Regions from separate parts of the Serratia sp. D1N4 genome, predicted to be linked through region 2. Evidence: predicted binding sites of a transcription regulator. Region 2 holds the regulator's gene; the other holds the start of a gene.
What was found. Region 2 encodes CRP, which controls carbon source genes, mostly activating them, when cyclic AMP is high. Its sites were predicted from a motif close to ATGTGANNNNNNTCACAT; they were not measured.
Positions count from the first base shown of each region.

Region 1: ACX1CU_RS14980 (sugar transporter) is a predicted target of CRP. The motif match lies at 3,595-3,612, and genes of this name have one in related genera.

Region 1 is NZ_CM137274.1:3,339,243-3,347,113, forward strand. Features, by position in the region: gene ACX1CU_RS14965 (fimbria/pilus outer membrane usher protein) at 1-175, shown strand, start outside; gene ACX1CU_RS14970 (fimbrial protein) at 202-1,548, shown strand; gene ACX1CU_RS14975 (fimbrial biogenesis chaperone) at 1,545-2,276, shown strand; gene ACX1CU_RS14980 (sugar transporter) at 2,349-3,536, opposite strand; gene ACX1CU_RS14985 (hypothetical protein) at 3,756-4,166, opposite strand; tRNA gene ACX1CU_RS14990 (tRNA-Asn) at 4,542-4,617, shown strand; gene ACX1CU_RS14995 (DUF4405 domain-containing protein) at 5,019-5,693, opposite strand; gene ACX1CU_RS15000 (flavodoxin) at 5,708-6,373, opposite strand; gene ACX1CU_RS15005 (alpha/beta hydrolase) at 6,543-7,532, opposite strand; gene ACX1CU_RS15010 (heavy metal response regulator transcription factor) at 7,861-7,871, shown strand, end outside.
Region 2 is NZ_CM137274.1:4,969,924-4,977,794, forward strand. Features, by position in the region: gene ACX1CU_RS22390 (MFS transporter) at 1-159, shown strand, start outside; gene ACX1CU_RS22395 (phosphoribulokinase) at 296-1,165, shown strand; gene ACX1CU_RS22400 (LysR substrate-binding domain-containing protein) at 1,345-2,253, shown strand; gene ACX1CU_RS22405 (OsmC family protein) at 2,255-2,662, opposite strand; gene crp (cAMP-activated global transcriptional regulator CRP) at 3,045-3,677, shown strand; gene ACX1CU_RS22415 (YccS/YhfK family putative transporter) at 3,733-5,808, shown strand; gene argD (bifunctional acetylornithine/succinyldiaminopimelate transaminase) at 5,840-7,057, opposite strand; gene ACX1CU_RS22425 (aminodeoxychorismate synthase component II) at 7,190-7,765, opposite strand.

The DNA of each region.
Region 1 (7,871 bases), 1.6 Mb from region 2:
CGGCCTGGTGGGTCAGGGCAATCAAATTTATGCCCGTGCCGCAGGTAAGCAAGGAACCTTGCGCGTGAAGTGGGGCGAATCTGCCAGCGAGCAGTGCACACTGAATTACGATTTAAGCAGTCAGGACATGACACAGTCACTGTATCGTCTGGAGTTGCCGTGCACCAGCCACTGATGCTCAGCTCAAAACGGGAGACAGGTATGAGCAAAAATTTTACTGCCGTGTTGCTGGCGTTAGCTGGCATCACTCTGGCAACACCGAGTTGGGCAGAGTGTTACAAAATAACAGGATATACTACTAACTCAGCCTCAGCTTATTACACCGAAGCAGGTAAAGGGACAGCAGCCAATTGGGACGGCTCCGTTGATTCGGCAGGTTCTATGGGTACCGTACAGAGCGTTATCAATGTCAACAGCAGCACCTTTCAGCCGAATGGAACATTGATTGCCAGCGGTATTGTTGACTTCCTACAGTCGGGGGCTCAAACATACAGTTCAGATCAAATCCTATTCCGCTGCACCGCTAGCGAAGCTGGAAAGCTGTTCGAGTACTATGCCACCAACGGTGACTCAACCTACGCTGGCTACGTAGAGGTAGGTTCTGCCTATGGCTTACCAGAGTCTTATCAAACTATTATTGATGGCGTAGCCCTGAGAGCGACTAATCTGGTTACTGGCGAATATTACTCTCGTTACTGGAAAGCGCGCCCTTTGACCAACCTGGATACGGACTCACTGGGGTGGATACTGGTCAAGGCCAAAAACTTTAGCAATACCAAAGTAGAGCTGTTTCGCCTGAGTAACTCCGCAGGTTCGACCACTACCGGCGTTGTCAATTGGACACAGCCCAACACTTATATCGCTTTTAAGGGGGGAACCCTTTCCTCCAATCTAAGCATTGGCGCAGACTCCTTATCAATATACGGTGGTTGGTACGGTTATTGGCCGGGCGCGGTCAACCTGCATAACCGTATCTATGTCCGCCGGGCGGCGAGCTGTTCGGTCACTAACGTGACCCCTACGGTTGTCTTCCCGCTGATCACGGTAGCGGAACTGAAATCCGGCGTGACACGCCAGATGCCGATAACGATTCAGTTTGCCTGCCAGACCGGGGCCCCTGCCAATGCTGGCCTAGTGGCATTGGCTAGCGGAGTTGCTGCCAACCAGACAGCAATGGGGATTTTGGTACAACCCGCCAACGCGGCGGCGGCGGTATCCGCTGGATTTGGTACCGCCGGCTCAGGCGTCAGCTATCTTTTATCCGATGGCTATGGCACCGATCCCAACGTCGCCAGCGGCGTGGGCATTCAAATTTCACGCACTAACGGCACGGTGCTGAACCTGCTCAGTACGCTGAGTGGTTCGGTGCTGGGGGGCAACAATGCGGGCTGGTACCCGGTATTGACGGACGCAACCGCAGGGGGTGTCGTCAATGGCGTAACCACCTATACTAAAAACCTTAATGCCACGCTGAAAGCCCTGCCGGGCAAAACGGTTACCGCGGGCAAAGTAAGCGCGACGGCGCAGGTCATTATTCAGGTGCAATGATGCGAAAATTAACCGGATTATGTATTGCAGGCGCGCTGTTGTTCAGCAGTTGGGCACAGGCAGGCGTGATTATTGAATCATCGCGCGTGGTGTTTTCCGCTGCCGATCGCGAACGTTCACTACTGTTGTCGAACGGTAATCCTTATCCGGTAATTGTGCAGACCTGGATCGATAATGGTGCCCCGGAAGGGACACCAGAAACGGCAGGAGACGTCCCGGTGTTGCCACTGCCGGGGATTTTCCGGCTAGAGCCGGGAGAAAGGAAAAACCTGCGCCTGCTGGCCACTCAGATACAGCAGCCACAGGACCGTGAATCCCTTTACTGGCTGAATATCTACGAGATCCCCCCCACTGACGCCAACTTACCGCCCGGTGTTTCTGCGGTGAAAGTGGCAGTGCGCCTACAGTTGAAGATGTTCTATCGCCCGAAGAACCTGAAGCCGAATGTCGAGAAACTGACAGAACAGCAACAGTTCAGCCTGATCAGACAGCCTGGTGTGCTGAAACTTAAAGTCGAAAATACCTCACCTTATTACGCTACCTTCAGTGCAGCCAGCCTTACGGGCGGTGGTAAATCCTACCCGGCAGAAATAGGTATGTTGGCCCCTTTTTCCAGCAAGACGCTGGATATCAATGGCGAAGCGAACTGGCAACCTGGCAGTATCAGTTACATTTTGATCAACGACGATGGTAACGGCGTTGGAGGCAAAAAATCCCTCAAGCGGTAACTAAGTCGTCAAGAACAGCCCAAGGCTCGAGAGTTTCAAGGTAGGAGATTGGCCCTGTAGGGCCAATTCTTATCAAACCCGCTGCTGCTGCAAACGTTCGCTGCGGTAAAAACTCAGCACACACCAGCCCAGTGCGATCAGCGCGAGCGGCGCACCAACAAAACCAATATTCGACATCCCCAGATGCAGGCTGACCTGGTTACCCAGCAACGCACCTGCACCGATACCAAAGTTATACAGGCCGGAGTAGATCGACATGGCAACATCGGTAGCATCCGGTGCCAGGCGCAATACGTTGGCCTGCATCGAGAGGCCAATCGCCATAATCGCCATGCCCCACACCACGCACAGCAGCGTCAACGCAGTTTCACTCCCCGAAGCGGGCAACAGCAGCAACAGGCTGACGGCTAACAACCCAATCGCGCCAATAAAGAAGCCCGAGGGCAAGCGTTCGCTGTAGCGGCTAAACAGCAGGCTGCCGAGAATACCGGCCGCCCCGAACAGCAACAACATCAGCGTGGTAAAGTTTGCCGTCAGCGCCGCCACGTTCTGAATAAAGGGTTCGATGTAGCTGTAGGCGGTGAAATGTGCCGTCACCACAATAATGGTCAACATAAACAGGCTGACTAACGCCGGGCGTTTGAACAACACAGGTACGCTGGAGAGTGAACCGGAATGCTCGCTTTTCAGCTCCGGCAGCAAACGCCACAACATCAGCAGCGCCAGGGTGGCGCAAATAGCAATACCGATAAAGGTCATGCGCCAACCAAGCAGTTGCCCGATCACCCGCCCTAACGGCAGCCCGAGCACCATTGCCAACGCAGTGCCCCCTGCCAGCATGCTCAACGCCTGCGCTTTTTTGCCCGCAGGAGCAACGCGGATCGCCAACGACGCGGTGATCGACCAGAACACCGAGTGCGCCAGCGCCACACCGGCACGAGAGATTACTAACGTGGTGAAGTTCCACGCCACTGCGGTGAGCACATGGCTGACAATAAACAGGACAAATACCCCGATCAGCAGTTTGCGCCGTTCAATCTTGCTGGTCAGCAGCATACAGATCAGCGATGCGGTGGCAACGATCCAAGCATAAATAGTGATGATCAGGCCAACCTGTTCGGTTTGCATCTCAAAGCTCTGGGCGATGTCACTCAATAATCCGACCGGGATAAATTCGGTAGTATTGAAGATAAATGCTGAAACGGCGAGAACAACCACGCGCATCCAGGCAGTTGAGCGGGAAGGACTGATATCTTCCATTAAGGTGATCCATAGCAGGGGCGGGCAATGACGATATATTAGCCAATTAGCGGTAAAAACGCGATATAGATCACATTATGGTTTCACTGTTTTTTTCAACAGCATCAACACTGGCGATGGCAGGGATAAAAACAAAAACGCTCCCAAATGAGAGCGTTTCTACTGTAAAAACACGTATGCCAAGAAATCTTGAATACGATCTGCTCCTAAAGAGAAGCTTTACGAACCAACAACACGCTGAACCAGTGCTTTGGTCAGGTCGGTTCTGATCTGATTGCAGGTTTTTGAAATACGGAATTTATAAGCGGCATCCATGATTTGATGGATATCAGTGCTTACGTTGTCACGAACCCGCATATACAGCTTAGCTTCCGACAGAATATGGTTCAATTCAATGCTGCGAGTCTGGTACATCGCTTGATTGACCTGCTGCAACGCATTCAGTTCTTTCATGCATGAACCGACCAATGTCTCTGTGCTTTCAGAAATTACAGGCTGTGCCACCGGTTGAGTCACAGCGGCCGGGCGCGGCGTTGCCACAGGGGCAGTGTTGGCTTTAGGGCGCTGATTCATATTCTGGCACCCTGCCATCAACACACACACTGCGGCTACCGCGATTGTTTTTTTCATTACTGGGAAACTCCGGGAAACAAAGGAACGGTGTGGTTTACCGCCATAAAAATGACTTTGCGTAGCATAGAGTAACAGGCATAACCCTGACAAGGCCCGCAAAGGTCACAATAGCCTTATCATCACAGAACATCTTCCAGAATAGCATAGAATAATCTTAAAAATAATCCATGCGGAACATAAAGAATAATAACATCGAATTGATAAATATCATTACCTTAAAAGATGAGTAGGCTATTTTTACTGCCCTTGACCAATGAGAAGTGCTGAAAAACAATCCAGGATGCTCAATCTGCCAGCAAACACACTTTTTTCTCACTTTAGTGCTTTGACAAACCCACAGCCCGCCGTTATCATGCGCCCCGTTCACACGATTCCTCTGTAGTTCAGTCGGTAGAACGGCGGACTGTTAATCCGTATGTCACTGGTTCGAGTCCAGTCAGAGGAGCCATAAATTTAATGCCATGGACAGCCACTGTTGTCCATGGTGTCTCAAAGTAAGATCCCTTTTTTCAAATCAAATTATACTCTGTTCCATATTGGTATACTGGCATCCAACGTTTTGGGGGCTTCATTGGGACTCGAATCGGCTAAATTATGGTATCCTTGGCTATGCCATTTCTAGCGCCATTATCCCAATAATGTCATCAGTTTAGACCGATCAACTTGCAGAACATAGCCCATCCGAGCTCACGGAACAAATTAGAAAATCCCACTTAGTTGCCTAAGCGGGGTATTTGCTTTTCAGTGCCCGGCTAACAGTCTAAAATTCGGGTATATCTGAACTGCCCCCACTGATTAACTGAACGATGGCGATCCCACTATTTTTTGCGAATTTTCATACCGAACCAATTAACCTTGCCAATGTGAATAAATAGCCCCTGTAAACCGCATCAGAGATGCAAATAAAATGGTAATAGCAAAGAAGTCAAAATAGAAAAAAACCTTAGACTCTTCAAAATTAAAAAAGGCAAAATCGACTTGAAGAAGCAAATAAGGTAGTAAATTGCGGCAAATGAAAGCATGCAGTCCATACACCGTAATACTGAAGAAAATAGCGGGCATCAATCGCGTTGAGAGAAACGAGAGAGGTGAAATATTCCAGACCTTAGCAAAAAAATTGGCTAGCATTTTCCAGTGCATGCCCAAATGGACGGCAATGATGATTTGCCCCCAATGAACACTGGTCATGTGGACCTTTCTGACCAGATCAGAGGAACTGTGAATGGGTAAATCAGGCAAGAGATGTTTTGATAACATCAGTCCACTGATAATGGCAGATAACAGTAGCAGTACCAGTAAGAGATTTACGCTGACTTGCATGAACCTGAAAGCAGAATACCTCCCCTGAACCAGTTTTCTAAACCAGTGAATATTTAGCCCATTATGGAGAAAAAGGAACATTAAAAAGACCATACCCAACCATTCATGAATACTTTCCCCCCACAGATGAAACCCCATCAGCGACAACAGGATAATCATCATTACTATATCCTGCACAACTTGGAATTTATATTTTGCTTTCATTCACTGACCTGCTATCACAGCCTATTCGGTAATTTTCTTAACCAGTTGATAATCTCCGTTGGCGTATCCTCATCCGTCACATCATTTCTTGAGATGGCGAGGCCTTGGGTTACCAACTGTGCATTGGGTTGAAGACGTTTGATTTCGCGCAACGAGTCAGAGAAACGACTGCCACCATGGGTAGTAAAGGGGATAAGCTTTTTTCCACTAAAATCATGCTGTTCAAAAAAGCTGTACATCGCCATTGGCATTTTGTACCACCAGATGGGATAACCAATAAATATCTGCTCATAATCGGCAATATTTTCTATTTTTTCTTTCAATTCGGGCCGAGCCCCATCTTTCACTTCTTGTTCTGCATATTTCAACAGAGGATCATGCTGATTAGGATAGGGTTTAACCGTTTCAATGCGGAATAAATCGCCGCCGGTTTCCTTCTGGATAATCTGTGCCACATACTGGGTACTGCCCAGAACCACACTGTTTTTTTGCAATACGCTCGCCCCCGATATACCATCGACCCCATCTAATTTTACATCCTCAGGTTGAGAGAAATAGACAATCAGGATCCGTCGCGTGTTGCCATCTACTGCCTCGTCTTTTGCATTTACACTACTGACAGTGAACGCCAGAAATAAAATCAGATATTTTGTCAGTGGAGTGAACCATAATGTATTCATAGCGTTCGCCTAGAGGTAAAGTGAGTCATCCGTGATCGTCAATGCCCTCGCTGGGCAGGCCGATACTGCTGCCATAAAAATGACTATGGCAGCGGCATAACAGACAAAGTGATACTTCTATCCGCATGTGTTGACGCAAGATAAGAGAGGGGTGTGAGTCGCTTTATTCTTATAAGTTTTTCCCGTAAAACTGATCCAGTTTCCCCATGGCCTGATTCACATATTCCGGTTTCCAATAGGTTTCAATATGGGTTGCACCGTCAATCAGGAACAGTTCCTTATCTTTCGCGTTGCTCGCGCCTTTAAACGCTTTTTCACTCATATACAGAGAGTCGGCTTTACTGCCTGCTATCATCAATAGCGGCTTATTAATTAAATCCATATTGCTTGCCGCATCGAATCTCATTAAGTCGAGAAGACTGCTGGCGGTGTATCTGAAGGTCGAGTTGGGGTGTGCGTGAGTCTTGCCGTAGTACTCAAAACCCTGCCGATAGAGGTCAAACGGCAGTTTGGCAATTTGTTCATCCGTCAGCTTGGCATCACCCAGATAAATAACCTCACCGCCAGAGGCCTCCTGTGCTCGCGCATCGGAGGCTTGCTTTAGACGTTCTTGTATCGTGGCGAGTTGTGAATCTTGATAACCGTTGCGTCTTACTAGGCCAGAGTCAAACATGCTCAACGTAGCAATGGCGTTAAATCGTTTGTCGGTTTGCCCTGCCTTCAAGGAGTAGCCTCCTCCTCCGCAGATACCCAGCAGGCCTAAACGGACAGTGTCTACGCCAGGATACTGGGTGATGAAATCTGCCATGCCGTGAATGTCTTCAATCCGGTACGCCGGTTTGTCGACATTACGGGGCAAACCACCGCTCGCGCCCTGATACGCCGCATCAGCAGTAATGGTAATGTAGCCCTGTTCTGCCAGACGCTGGGCATACAAGCCAGCAACCTGCTCTTTCACACCGCCATTGGGGTGAGCCACAACGACTGCCGGGTATTTTTTAGCGGGGTCATAATTCGCCGGGGTATACACGTTGGCTGCAATGTCCAGCCCATTCAACTTGTAAGTGACCGGGTGAATATTGACTTTTCCTTTCACATTTTTAGTAATCGCGCCGTCATAGGTCAACGTAAACGGATTTAATTTATAATCTGCTGCCATTGCGCCCCCAGATGAAAGAGTGATCACTGCCGCTAATAATGTTGTTTTAAAAACGTTGTATTTCATTTCAAGAAACCTCCAGATATCTAAAATAAACAACGTATTACCCCGACACTCCTTTTGGTCTTTTTTGCGAGGGGGTAGGCTTGCAGGTAGTCTACGGGGGGCATGCTGACATCAGCATGACGGCCAGATAACATTTCTGTCAGTTAGAAAAATACTTTTCTGACAAAAATGTCAGGAAAATGTCAGCTTGGTGTTGGTCATGAACCTCTAAGATAAGTGAAATAAGACGTTTATTGCCCTGATGGGTAAGGGAGATACGAACATGCGGTTACT
Region 2 (7,871 bases):
ATATTTCTTGGTCAGTTCCTTTCCCCTTTGTTCAGCACCCCGTTGATTTCCGCCTTCGGATATGATGAAACATTTTCCAGCCTCTCGCGGCTTCTTGGTGCGATGGCCATCGTTGCAGGCATCGCCGGGGGCCGCAAATTCCTGCGCCCCTCCATTTGAAATTGGCCTTAATAGCAAACTGGGTATCTGCAACCGCAAGAAATAGGGGTATATTTCGTCGAGGACGAATCGAAGTTTTCTATACTCGTCATGCAGCTTGAAGTATACCTCGCACATTTAATGGAGTTTTCCGCTTATGTCTGCCAAACATCCCGTCATTGCGGTGACCGGCTCCAGCGGTGCCGGTACCACCACCACCAGCCTGGCGTTTCGCAAGATTTTCCAGCAGTTGAATATTCGCGCCGCCCAGTTGGAAGGGGACAGTTTCCACCACTTCACCCGGCCAGAAATGGATGCAGCCATCCGTAAGGCACGCGATCTTGGCCGCCATATCAGCTATTTTGGCCCAGAAGCCAATAACTTCAGCCTGCTGGAACAAAGCTTTATCCAGTACGGCGAAAATGGCACCGGTCGCTCGCGCAAATATCTGCACACCTACGATGAAGCCGTACCCTACGATCAGGTACCAGGCACCTTCACGCCGTGGGAGCCGCTGCCAGCCCCCACCGATGTGTTGTTCTACGAAGGGCTGCACGGCGGCGTGGTTGCCGATAAGGTCGACGTCGCCAAGCATGTTGATCTGCTGGTGGGTGTGGTGCCGATCGTCAACCTGGAGTGGATCCAGAAATTGGTCCGCGATACCGGCGAGCGCGGCCATTCGCGTGAAGCGGTGATGGACTCCGTCGTACGTTCGATGGAAGATTACATCAGCTACATCACACCGCAGTTCTCGCGTACCCATATCAACTTCCAACGGGTACCGACGGTCGATACCTCCAATCCGTTTGCCGCCAAAGCCATCCCCTCGCTGGATGAAAGCTTTGTGGTGATCCACTTCCGCGGCCTGGATCAGATTGATTACCCTTATCTGCTGGCCATGCTGCAAGGCTCGTTTATCTCGCACATCAATACACTGGTGGTGCCCGGCGGCAAAATGGGGCTGGCGATGGAGCTGATCATGGCTCCGTTAGTGCAACGGCTGCTCGAAGGCAAAAAAATCGAATAACTGGCTTGGGCGCGGCCAATCACCGCGCCTAGCCCCCTCTCATTCCAACACCCGCCACTCCCTCACAAACCAAAAAATCATTAATGAACGATTCCTCATCGCCGATATTCCTTCTGTGGGCAAGGTGATTATCAGCTTGCCTGAAATAGCGTTTTTTAAGCGATTAAGGAGGGACACAAATGCCACATTTACCAAAGTTGCAGCAGCTAAAAGCCTTTCAGCAAGTGATACGCTGCGGCAGTATTCGTGGCGCTGCGCGGGCCTTGGCACAATCTCAACCGGCGGTCAGCCGTGCTATCCAGGAGTTGGAGCAAACGCTAAAAACCCAGTTGATCGTACGCAGCAGCAAGGGGATGACGCTGACCGAAGCCGGTCATACTTTTGCTGTGCGAATGCGATTAGTGATTGAGGAATTACAGCGCGCCACCGAGGAGATCCAACAGCTGAACCAGCATTCGCAGGGTAGCGTGGCGATCGGTTGTTCCTCACTACTGGCCGTGACGGTACTCCCGGAACTGGTCGATCTCTTCAAGGCCTCCGCCCCACAGGCTAATCTGCTGATCCGTGAGGCACAGATCTCCACGCTGTTGCCAGCGTTGCACACAGGCCAATTGGATTTGGCCATCGGCACGGTGATCCCGGACATGCCATTGCAAGATTTGACCTGTACCCCGCTGTTCAAAGCCCCGTTTTGCATTATTGCGCGCCGAGGACACCCTCTGGCACAGGCAACATCACTGGATCAACTGCACGGAGCCAAATGGCTGCTGCCAGAAACCGACATGGGTTATTACCAGCAACTGCAAACGGTGCTCGGTAGCTTTTATCAGCAATTAACCAATAAGCCCATTCGTTCAGATTCGGCGGTATGTGGATTGAATATGGTGTTGGAGGCGGATTATTTGACCATTGTTGCGCGGGCGATGAACACGCCTTTCCATTTGCAGCAAAAACTGGTGACGTTGCCGATCGACAGCCTGCCGCAGGCGCAGTACTGCGTGCTGCACTCACAAAAATCGCCGCTAACCATTACGGCGCGGCGTTTTCTGCATTTATTGAGTAACCACTGCCACCGCTACCGCTGGTAACTCAGGCAACTTCACAGATTTCAAAGCTGTGGGTGACGCTGGCGGCTTTGCTCAGCATCAGCGAGACCGAGCAATACTTTTCGGCAGACAGGTTAACCGCACGCTCAACAATCTTGTCGGTCAGCCCTTTGCCGGTGACGATAAAATGCAGGTTGATATGGGTAAACAGACGCGGTGCTTCTTCACGGCGCTCCGAGGTCAGCTTTACCTCGCAGTCACGGACATCGTTACGGCCCTTCAGCAGAATCGACATCACATCAATGGCGCTACAACCGCCAACCGACATCAACACCATTTCCATCGGACTTGGTGCTTTATCGCCCGCGTTACCGTCCATTAATACCTGATGGCCGGACGCAGACTCGCCCAAGAATGTCAGTCCTTCTACCCACTTAACTCTTGCCTGCATTTTGTACACTCCAGTTAATTTCTCAAAATCAGGGTACGCTTTCGCATAGAAACTGGCAACGGAACCTGATGCTAATCATACTGAAGCGAGACAACACAAGACACCCGCCTCACTCTGTGCTACAAACAGAGCCGCAAGAACTCTTTCCAGGTCACCGATTTCAGGGAAATGTCCGAGGAAAGGACCCTATATTGGTATGTTAACAGAATGTAGCTTGCAGCACTTGGCGCAAGTTAATATGCTAGGGTACAAGCGTATTTCTATAACATGCCTCAAAACCTGTTGATAGCCACTCTATAAAACACCGGGCTATAAGCACGTTTTACAGGGAACTCTGACCCCTGTGATACAAGGCAGCGATAACAACAGAGGATAACAGCGAATGGTTCTCGGCAAACCGCAAACAGACCCGACTCTCGAATGGTTCCTGTCTCATTGCCATATCCACAAATATCCATCAAAGAGTACGCTGATTCACCAAGGTGAAAAGGCCGAAACGCTCTACTACATCGTGAAAGGCTCCGTGGCGGTGCTGATCAAGGATGAAGAAGGCAAAGAGATGATTCTGTCCTACCTTAACCAGGGGGATTTCATCGGCGAGCTTGGATTATTTGAAGAAGGCCAGGAGCGCAGTGCCTGGGTTAGAGCGAAAACAGCCTGTGAAGTGGCTGAAATTTCTTATAAGAAATTCCGCCAGTTGATTCAGGTTAACCCGGATATCCTGATGCGCCTGTCTGCGCAGATGGCAAACCGCCTGCAAATCACCTCAGAGAAAGTGGGTAACCTCGCCTTCCTTGACGTTACCGGCCGCATTGCACAAACCCTGCTGAACCTGGCAAAACAGCCCGACGCCATGACTCACCCGGATGGCATGCAAATCAAGATTACCCGCCAGGAAATTGGTCAAATCGTCGGTTGCTCACGTGAAACCGTCGGTCGTATTCTGAAAATGCTCGAAGATCAAAACCTGATTTCTGCCCACGGCAAAACTATTGTCGTTTACGGCACGCGTTAATTATTGAAGAAACGGCGTAGCGATACGCCGTTTTTTTTAACTTCCCCCATTCATCATGTGGCGGCGCCTGATCTACCACCCGGAAGTCAACTATGCACTGCGGCAAACGCTGGTGCTGTGCCTGCCGGTGGTTTTCTTCCTGCTGATGGGCAACCTGCAACTCGGCCTGCTGTTCTCTCTGGTGCCTGCCTGCTGTAACATCGCCGGGTTGGACACGCCGCACAAACGCTTTTTCAAACGTCTGGCCGTTGGCGGTTCCCTGTTTGCTCTCAGCAGTTTGCTGCTGCAACAGGCGCTGCTGTGGCATATCCCGTTACCCTTACTGATGCTGGCGATGGCGCTGTTGCTGGGCGTCAGCGGTGAAATCAGCCCGCTGCACGCACGTCTGCTGCCCGCCGCGCTGGTCGCTGCCATCTTTTCTCTCAGCATGGCCGGACACGTGCCGATCTGGTATGCACCGCTGCTGTATCTGGTCGGCACCGCCTGGTACGGGCTGTTCACCTGGTTCTGGTTCAAACTGTGGAAAGAGCAACCGATGCGCGAATCCCTGAGCCAGCTCTATATCCAGTTGGCAGACTATTTCGAAGCCAAATATTCGCTGCTGACCCAGCACATCGATCCAGAAACCGCACTACCGCCGCTGCTGCAACGCCAGCAGAAAGTCATGGATCTGATCAGCCTGTTATATCAGCAGTTAAACTTCCTGCCCCATGCCAATAACCAAGAGCAAAAACGCCTGCAACGCACTTTCCAGGTGGCACTCGATCTGCAGGAACACATTACCGTCAGCCTGCATCAGCCAGAAGAAGTGCAAAAACTGGTGGAGCAGAGCCAGGCCGAAGCGATTATCCGCCGCAACGCCCAGGTGATTGCCGGGCGTTTGCGCCTCGTGGCCAACGATATTCTCTATCACCGACGTTCAGCGCGTTTCAGTATGAAGAATGAGCTGGCGGCGCTGGAAAAGGTGGCCACGCAGCATGCCGACAACCCGGTTGGCCAGTTCTGTTTTTACCACTTCAGCCGCATCGCCCGCCTGTTGCGCAGCCAGCGCCCGCTGTATCAGCGCGATCTGATGGCCAACCAGGCACGATTGCCGTTCTGGCCCGCCGTGGTGAGCTACCTGTCGTTGAAGTCCAACGCCCTGCGCAATGCCGCCCGACTGGGCATCATACTGGCGGTGGGTAGCAGTCTGGGTATGATTTTCAACCTGCCGAAGCCCTATTGGATCCTGCTGACTATTATGCTGGTCAGCCAGAACGGCTATAACGCCACGCGCGTCAGGATCCAGCATCGTGCCCTCGGCACGCTGGCCGGGTTAATCATCGCCGCCGGGCTCTTGCAGTTGCAACTGCCGGAGCACCTGACGCTGAGCATCATGCTGGCAATCACGCTGGCTGCCTACCTGATATTGCGCAAAAACTATGGGCTGGCGGTGATGGGGTTTACCGTCACCGCGGTGTATACCCTGCAATTGTTGGCGCTTAACGGCACCCATTTTCTGGTACCGCGCCTGCTCGATACGCTGATTGGCTGCGTGCTGGTGTTTGGCGGGAGTATCTGGCTGTGGCCGCAATGGCAGAGCGGTCTGCTGCGTAAGAACGCACACCAGGCACTGGAGCAGGATCAAACGGCATTACGCCTGCTGTTGCAAGAACAGGAAGCGGATCCTGCTACGCTGGCCTACGCACGAATGCAGGTCAATCAGGCACATAATGCGCTGTTCACCTCGCTTAATCAGGCGATGCAGGAACCAGGGTTTGAGTCGGATTATCTGGCGGATATGCGCTTATGGATCACGCACAGCCAGTTTATTGTCGAGCATCTGAATGCGCTGACCATTCTGGCGCGCGAGCACGACACCTTAACGCCAGAGATGGCGAAAGAGTATCTGCAAAGTTGCGAAATTGCCCTGCAAAGCTGCCAACAAAGGCTGGAATATGACGGCCCAAGCACCAGCAAAATCGTTATGCAGCCCCCAATGCTGCATAACGATCGGCCACCAAGCGAGATGGAACGCCACCTGCTGCGTATTCTTTCGCACCTGAGCGTGATGCACACCATTTCGTCGCTGGCCTGGCGCCAGCGCCCACATCACGGTATCTGGCTGAAGCGGAAACTGCGGGAAAACTGATATTGCAGGGGTCTACACCCCTGCACATGGCTTAAGCGTTAATCACATCCTGTACCGCCAGTTCGAACAGCGCCATACCTTCTTCGATATCCTTCAATTCCACCACCAGCGAAGGTGCCAAGCGAATCACGTTTGGCCCGGCGTTGAGGATCATCAAACCCCGTGCTGCCGCAGCGGTCAGGAAGTCCCGCGCCTTGCCGTGATACTCCGGCGTCAACTCTGCGCCGATCAGCAAGCCCATGCCGCGAATATCGCTGAAAACTGAGTACTTCTCACCCATCTTCTGCAATGCCTGCACATACAGCTTATGGCGCTGCTCAATGCCGCTCAACACTTCTGGCGTATTGATCACGTCCAGCGCCGCTTCGGCTACCGCACAGGCCAGCGGGTTGCCGCCATAGGTCGTTCCGTGGGTGCCTACGTGCATCACGGAGGCGATCTCTTCCGTGGTCAGCATCGCGCTCACCGGGAAGCCACCGCCCAACGCTTTAGCGGTGGTGAGGATGTCCGGCGTAATGCCGTAGTGCATATAGGTAAACAACTTACCACTGCGGCCCATGCCGCTTTGCACCTCATCAAATACCAGCAGCGCCTGATGTTTGTCGCACAGTTCACGCACGCCTTGCAGGAACGCCGCATCTGCGGAGGTCACCCCACCCTCACCTTGGATCGGTTCCATCACCACGGCGCAGGTGTGATCGTCCATCACCGCTTTCACCGCCGCCAGATCGTTAAACGGCACATGCACGATATCGGCCGGTTTCGGCCCAAAACCGTCGGAGTATTTCGCCTGGCCGCCGACAGAAACCGTGAACAGCGTGCGGCCATGGAAAGCGTTATTGAACGCGATAATCTTGGTTTTGTAAGGGCTGTGGCGGCTGATGGCATAATGGCGCGCCAGCTTGAACGCGGCTTCGTTAGCTTCCGCCCCCGAGTTGGCAAAGAACACCCGGTCGGCAAACGTGGCGTTGATCAGCTTGGTCGCCAGGCGCAGCGCCGGTTCATTGGTGAAGACGTTACTGGTATGCCACAGGGTTTCACCCTGCTGTTTCAACGCAGCAACCAGAGCAGGATGGCAGTGCCCCAACGCGGTAACGGCAATACCGCCAGAGAAATCGATATACTCTTTTCCCTGCTGATCCCATACGCGGCTGCCCTTGCCCTTCACCGGCACGAATTGAGCTGGTGCATAAATAGGTAGGATAACCTGATCAAAGGTGCTGCGGTCGACTGCGATTTTTTCCGTCATTATGGGCTCCACCCTGAAATTGACTCAGTATTATTGTTGCGAATAATTGAAAATATAGTCACAAAATATGCATAAAAAACCAATCAAGGGCAAACCAAAATCATCAATAGCGGCAAAAAAAATCCTAACCTGCTAACTTTTAAGGAAATTATCCAGCAACTGATGGCCTTGCTCGCTCAGGATACTTTCCGGATGAAACTGCACCCCTTCCAGCGCCAGCGTCCGGTGGCGAATGCCCATAATCTCATCCCGCTCACCGTTGCGTTCACTCCAGGCGGTCACCTCAAAACAGCTTGGTAAGGTCGCAGCGTCTAGCACCAACGAATGGTAGCGAGTGACGGTCAGCGGGTTATTAAGGCCGCTAAACACGCCCTGATGGTTATGGCGAATGGCCGAGGTTTTACCGTGCATCACCTCACGGGCACGAACCACATCGGCACCCAATGCTTGGCCAATCGCCTGATGCCCGAGGCAAACCCCGAGGATCGGCAATTTACCAGCAAAATGGCGGATAGCCGCCAGCGAAATACCCGCCTCGTTTGGCGTGCAGGGGCCAGGGGAGATCACTAAACGCTGCGGCGCCAGCCGCTCAATATCGGCCAGTTGCAGTTCATCGTTACGCTTCACCAGCACTTCTGCACCCAGTTCGCAGAAGTACTGATAAAGGTTATAGGTAAAGGAGTCGTAGTTATCGATCAACAGCAGCATGTTTAAATTAACTTAATGATTAAAAAAACCGTTTCAAATATAACGCTTGAACCTATAACTCAGGCCTTAGCGGAGTTTAGCGAACCTTCTTTGCCACGCCCATAGC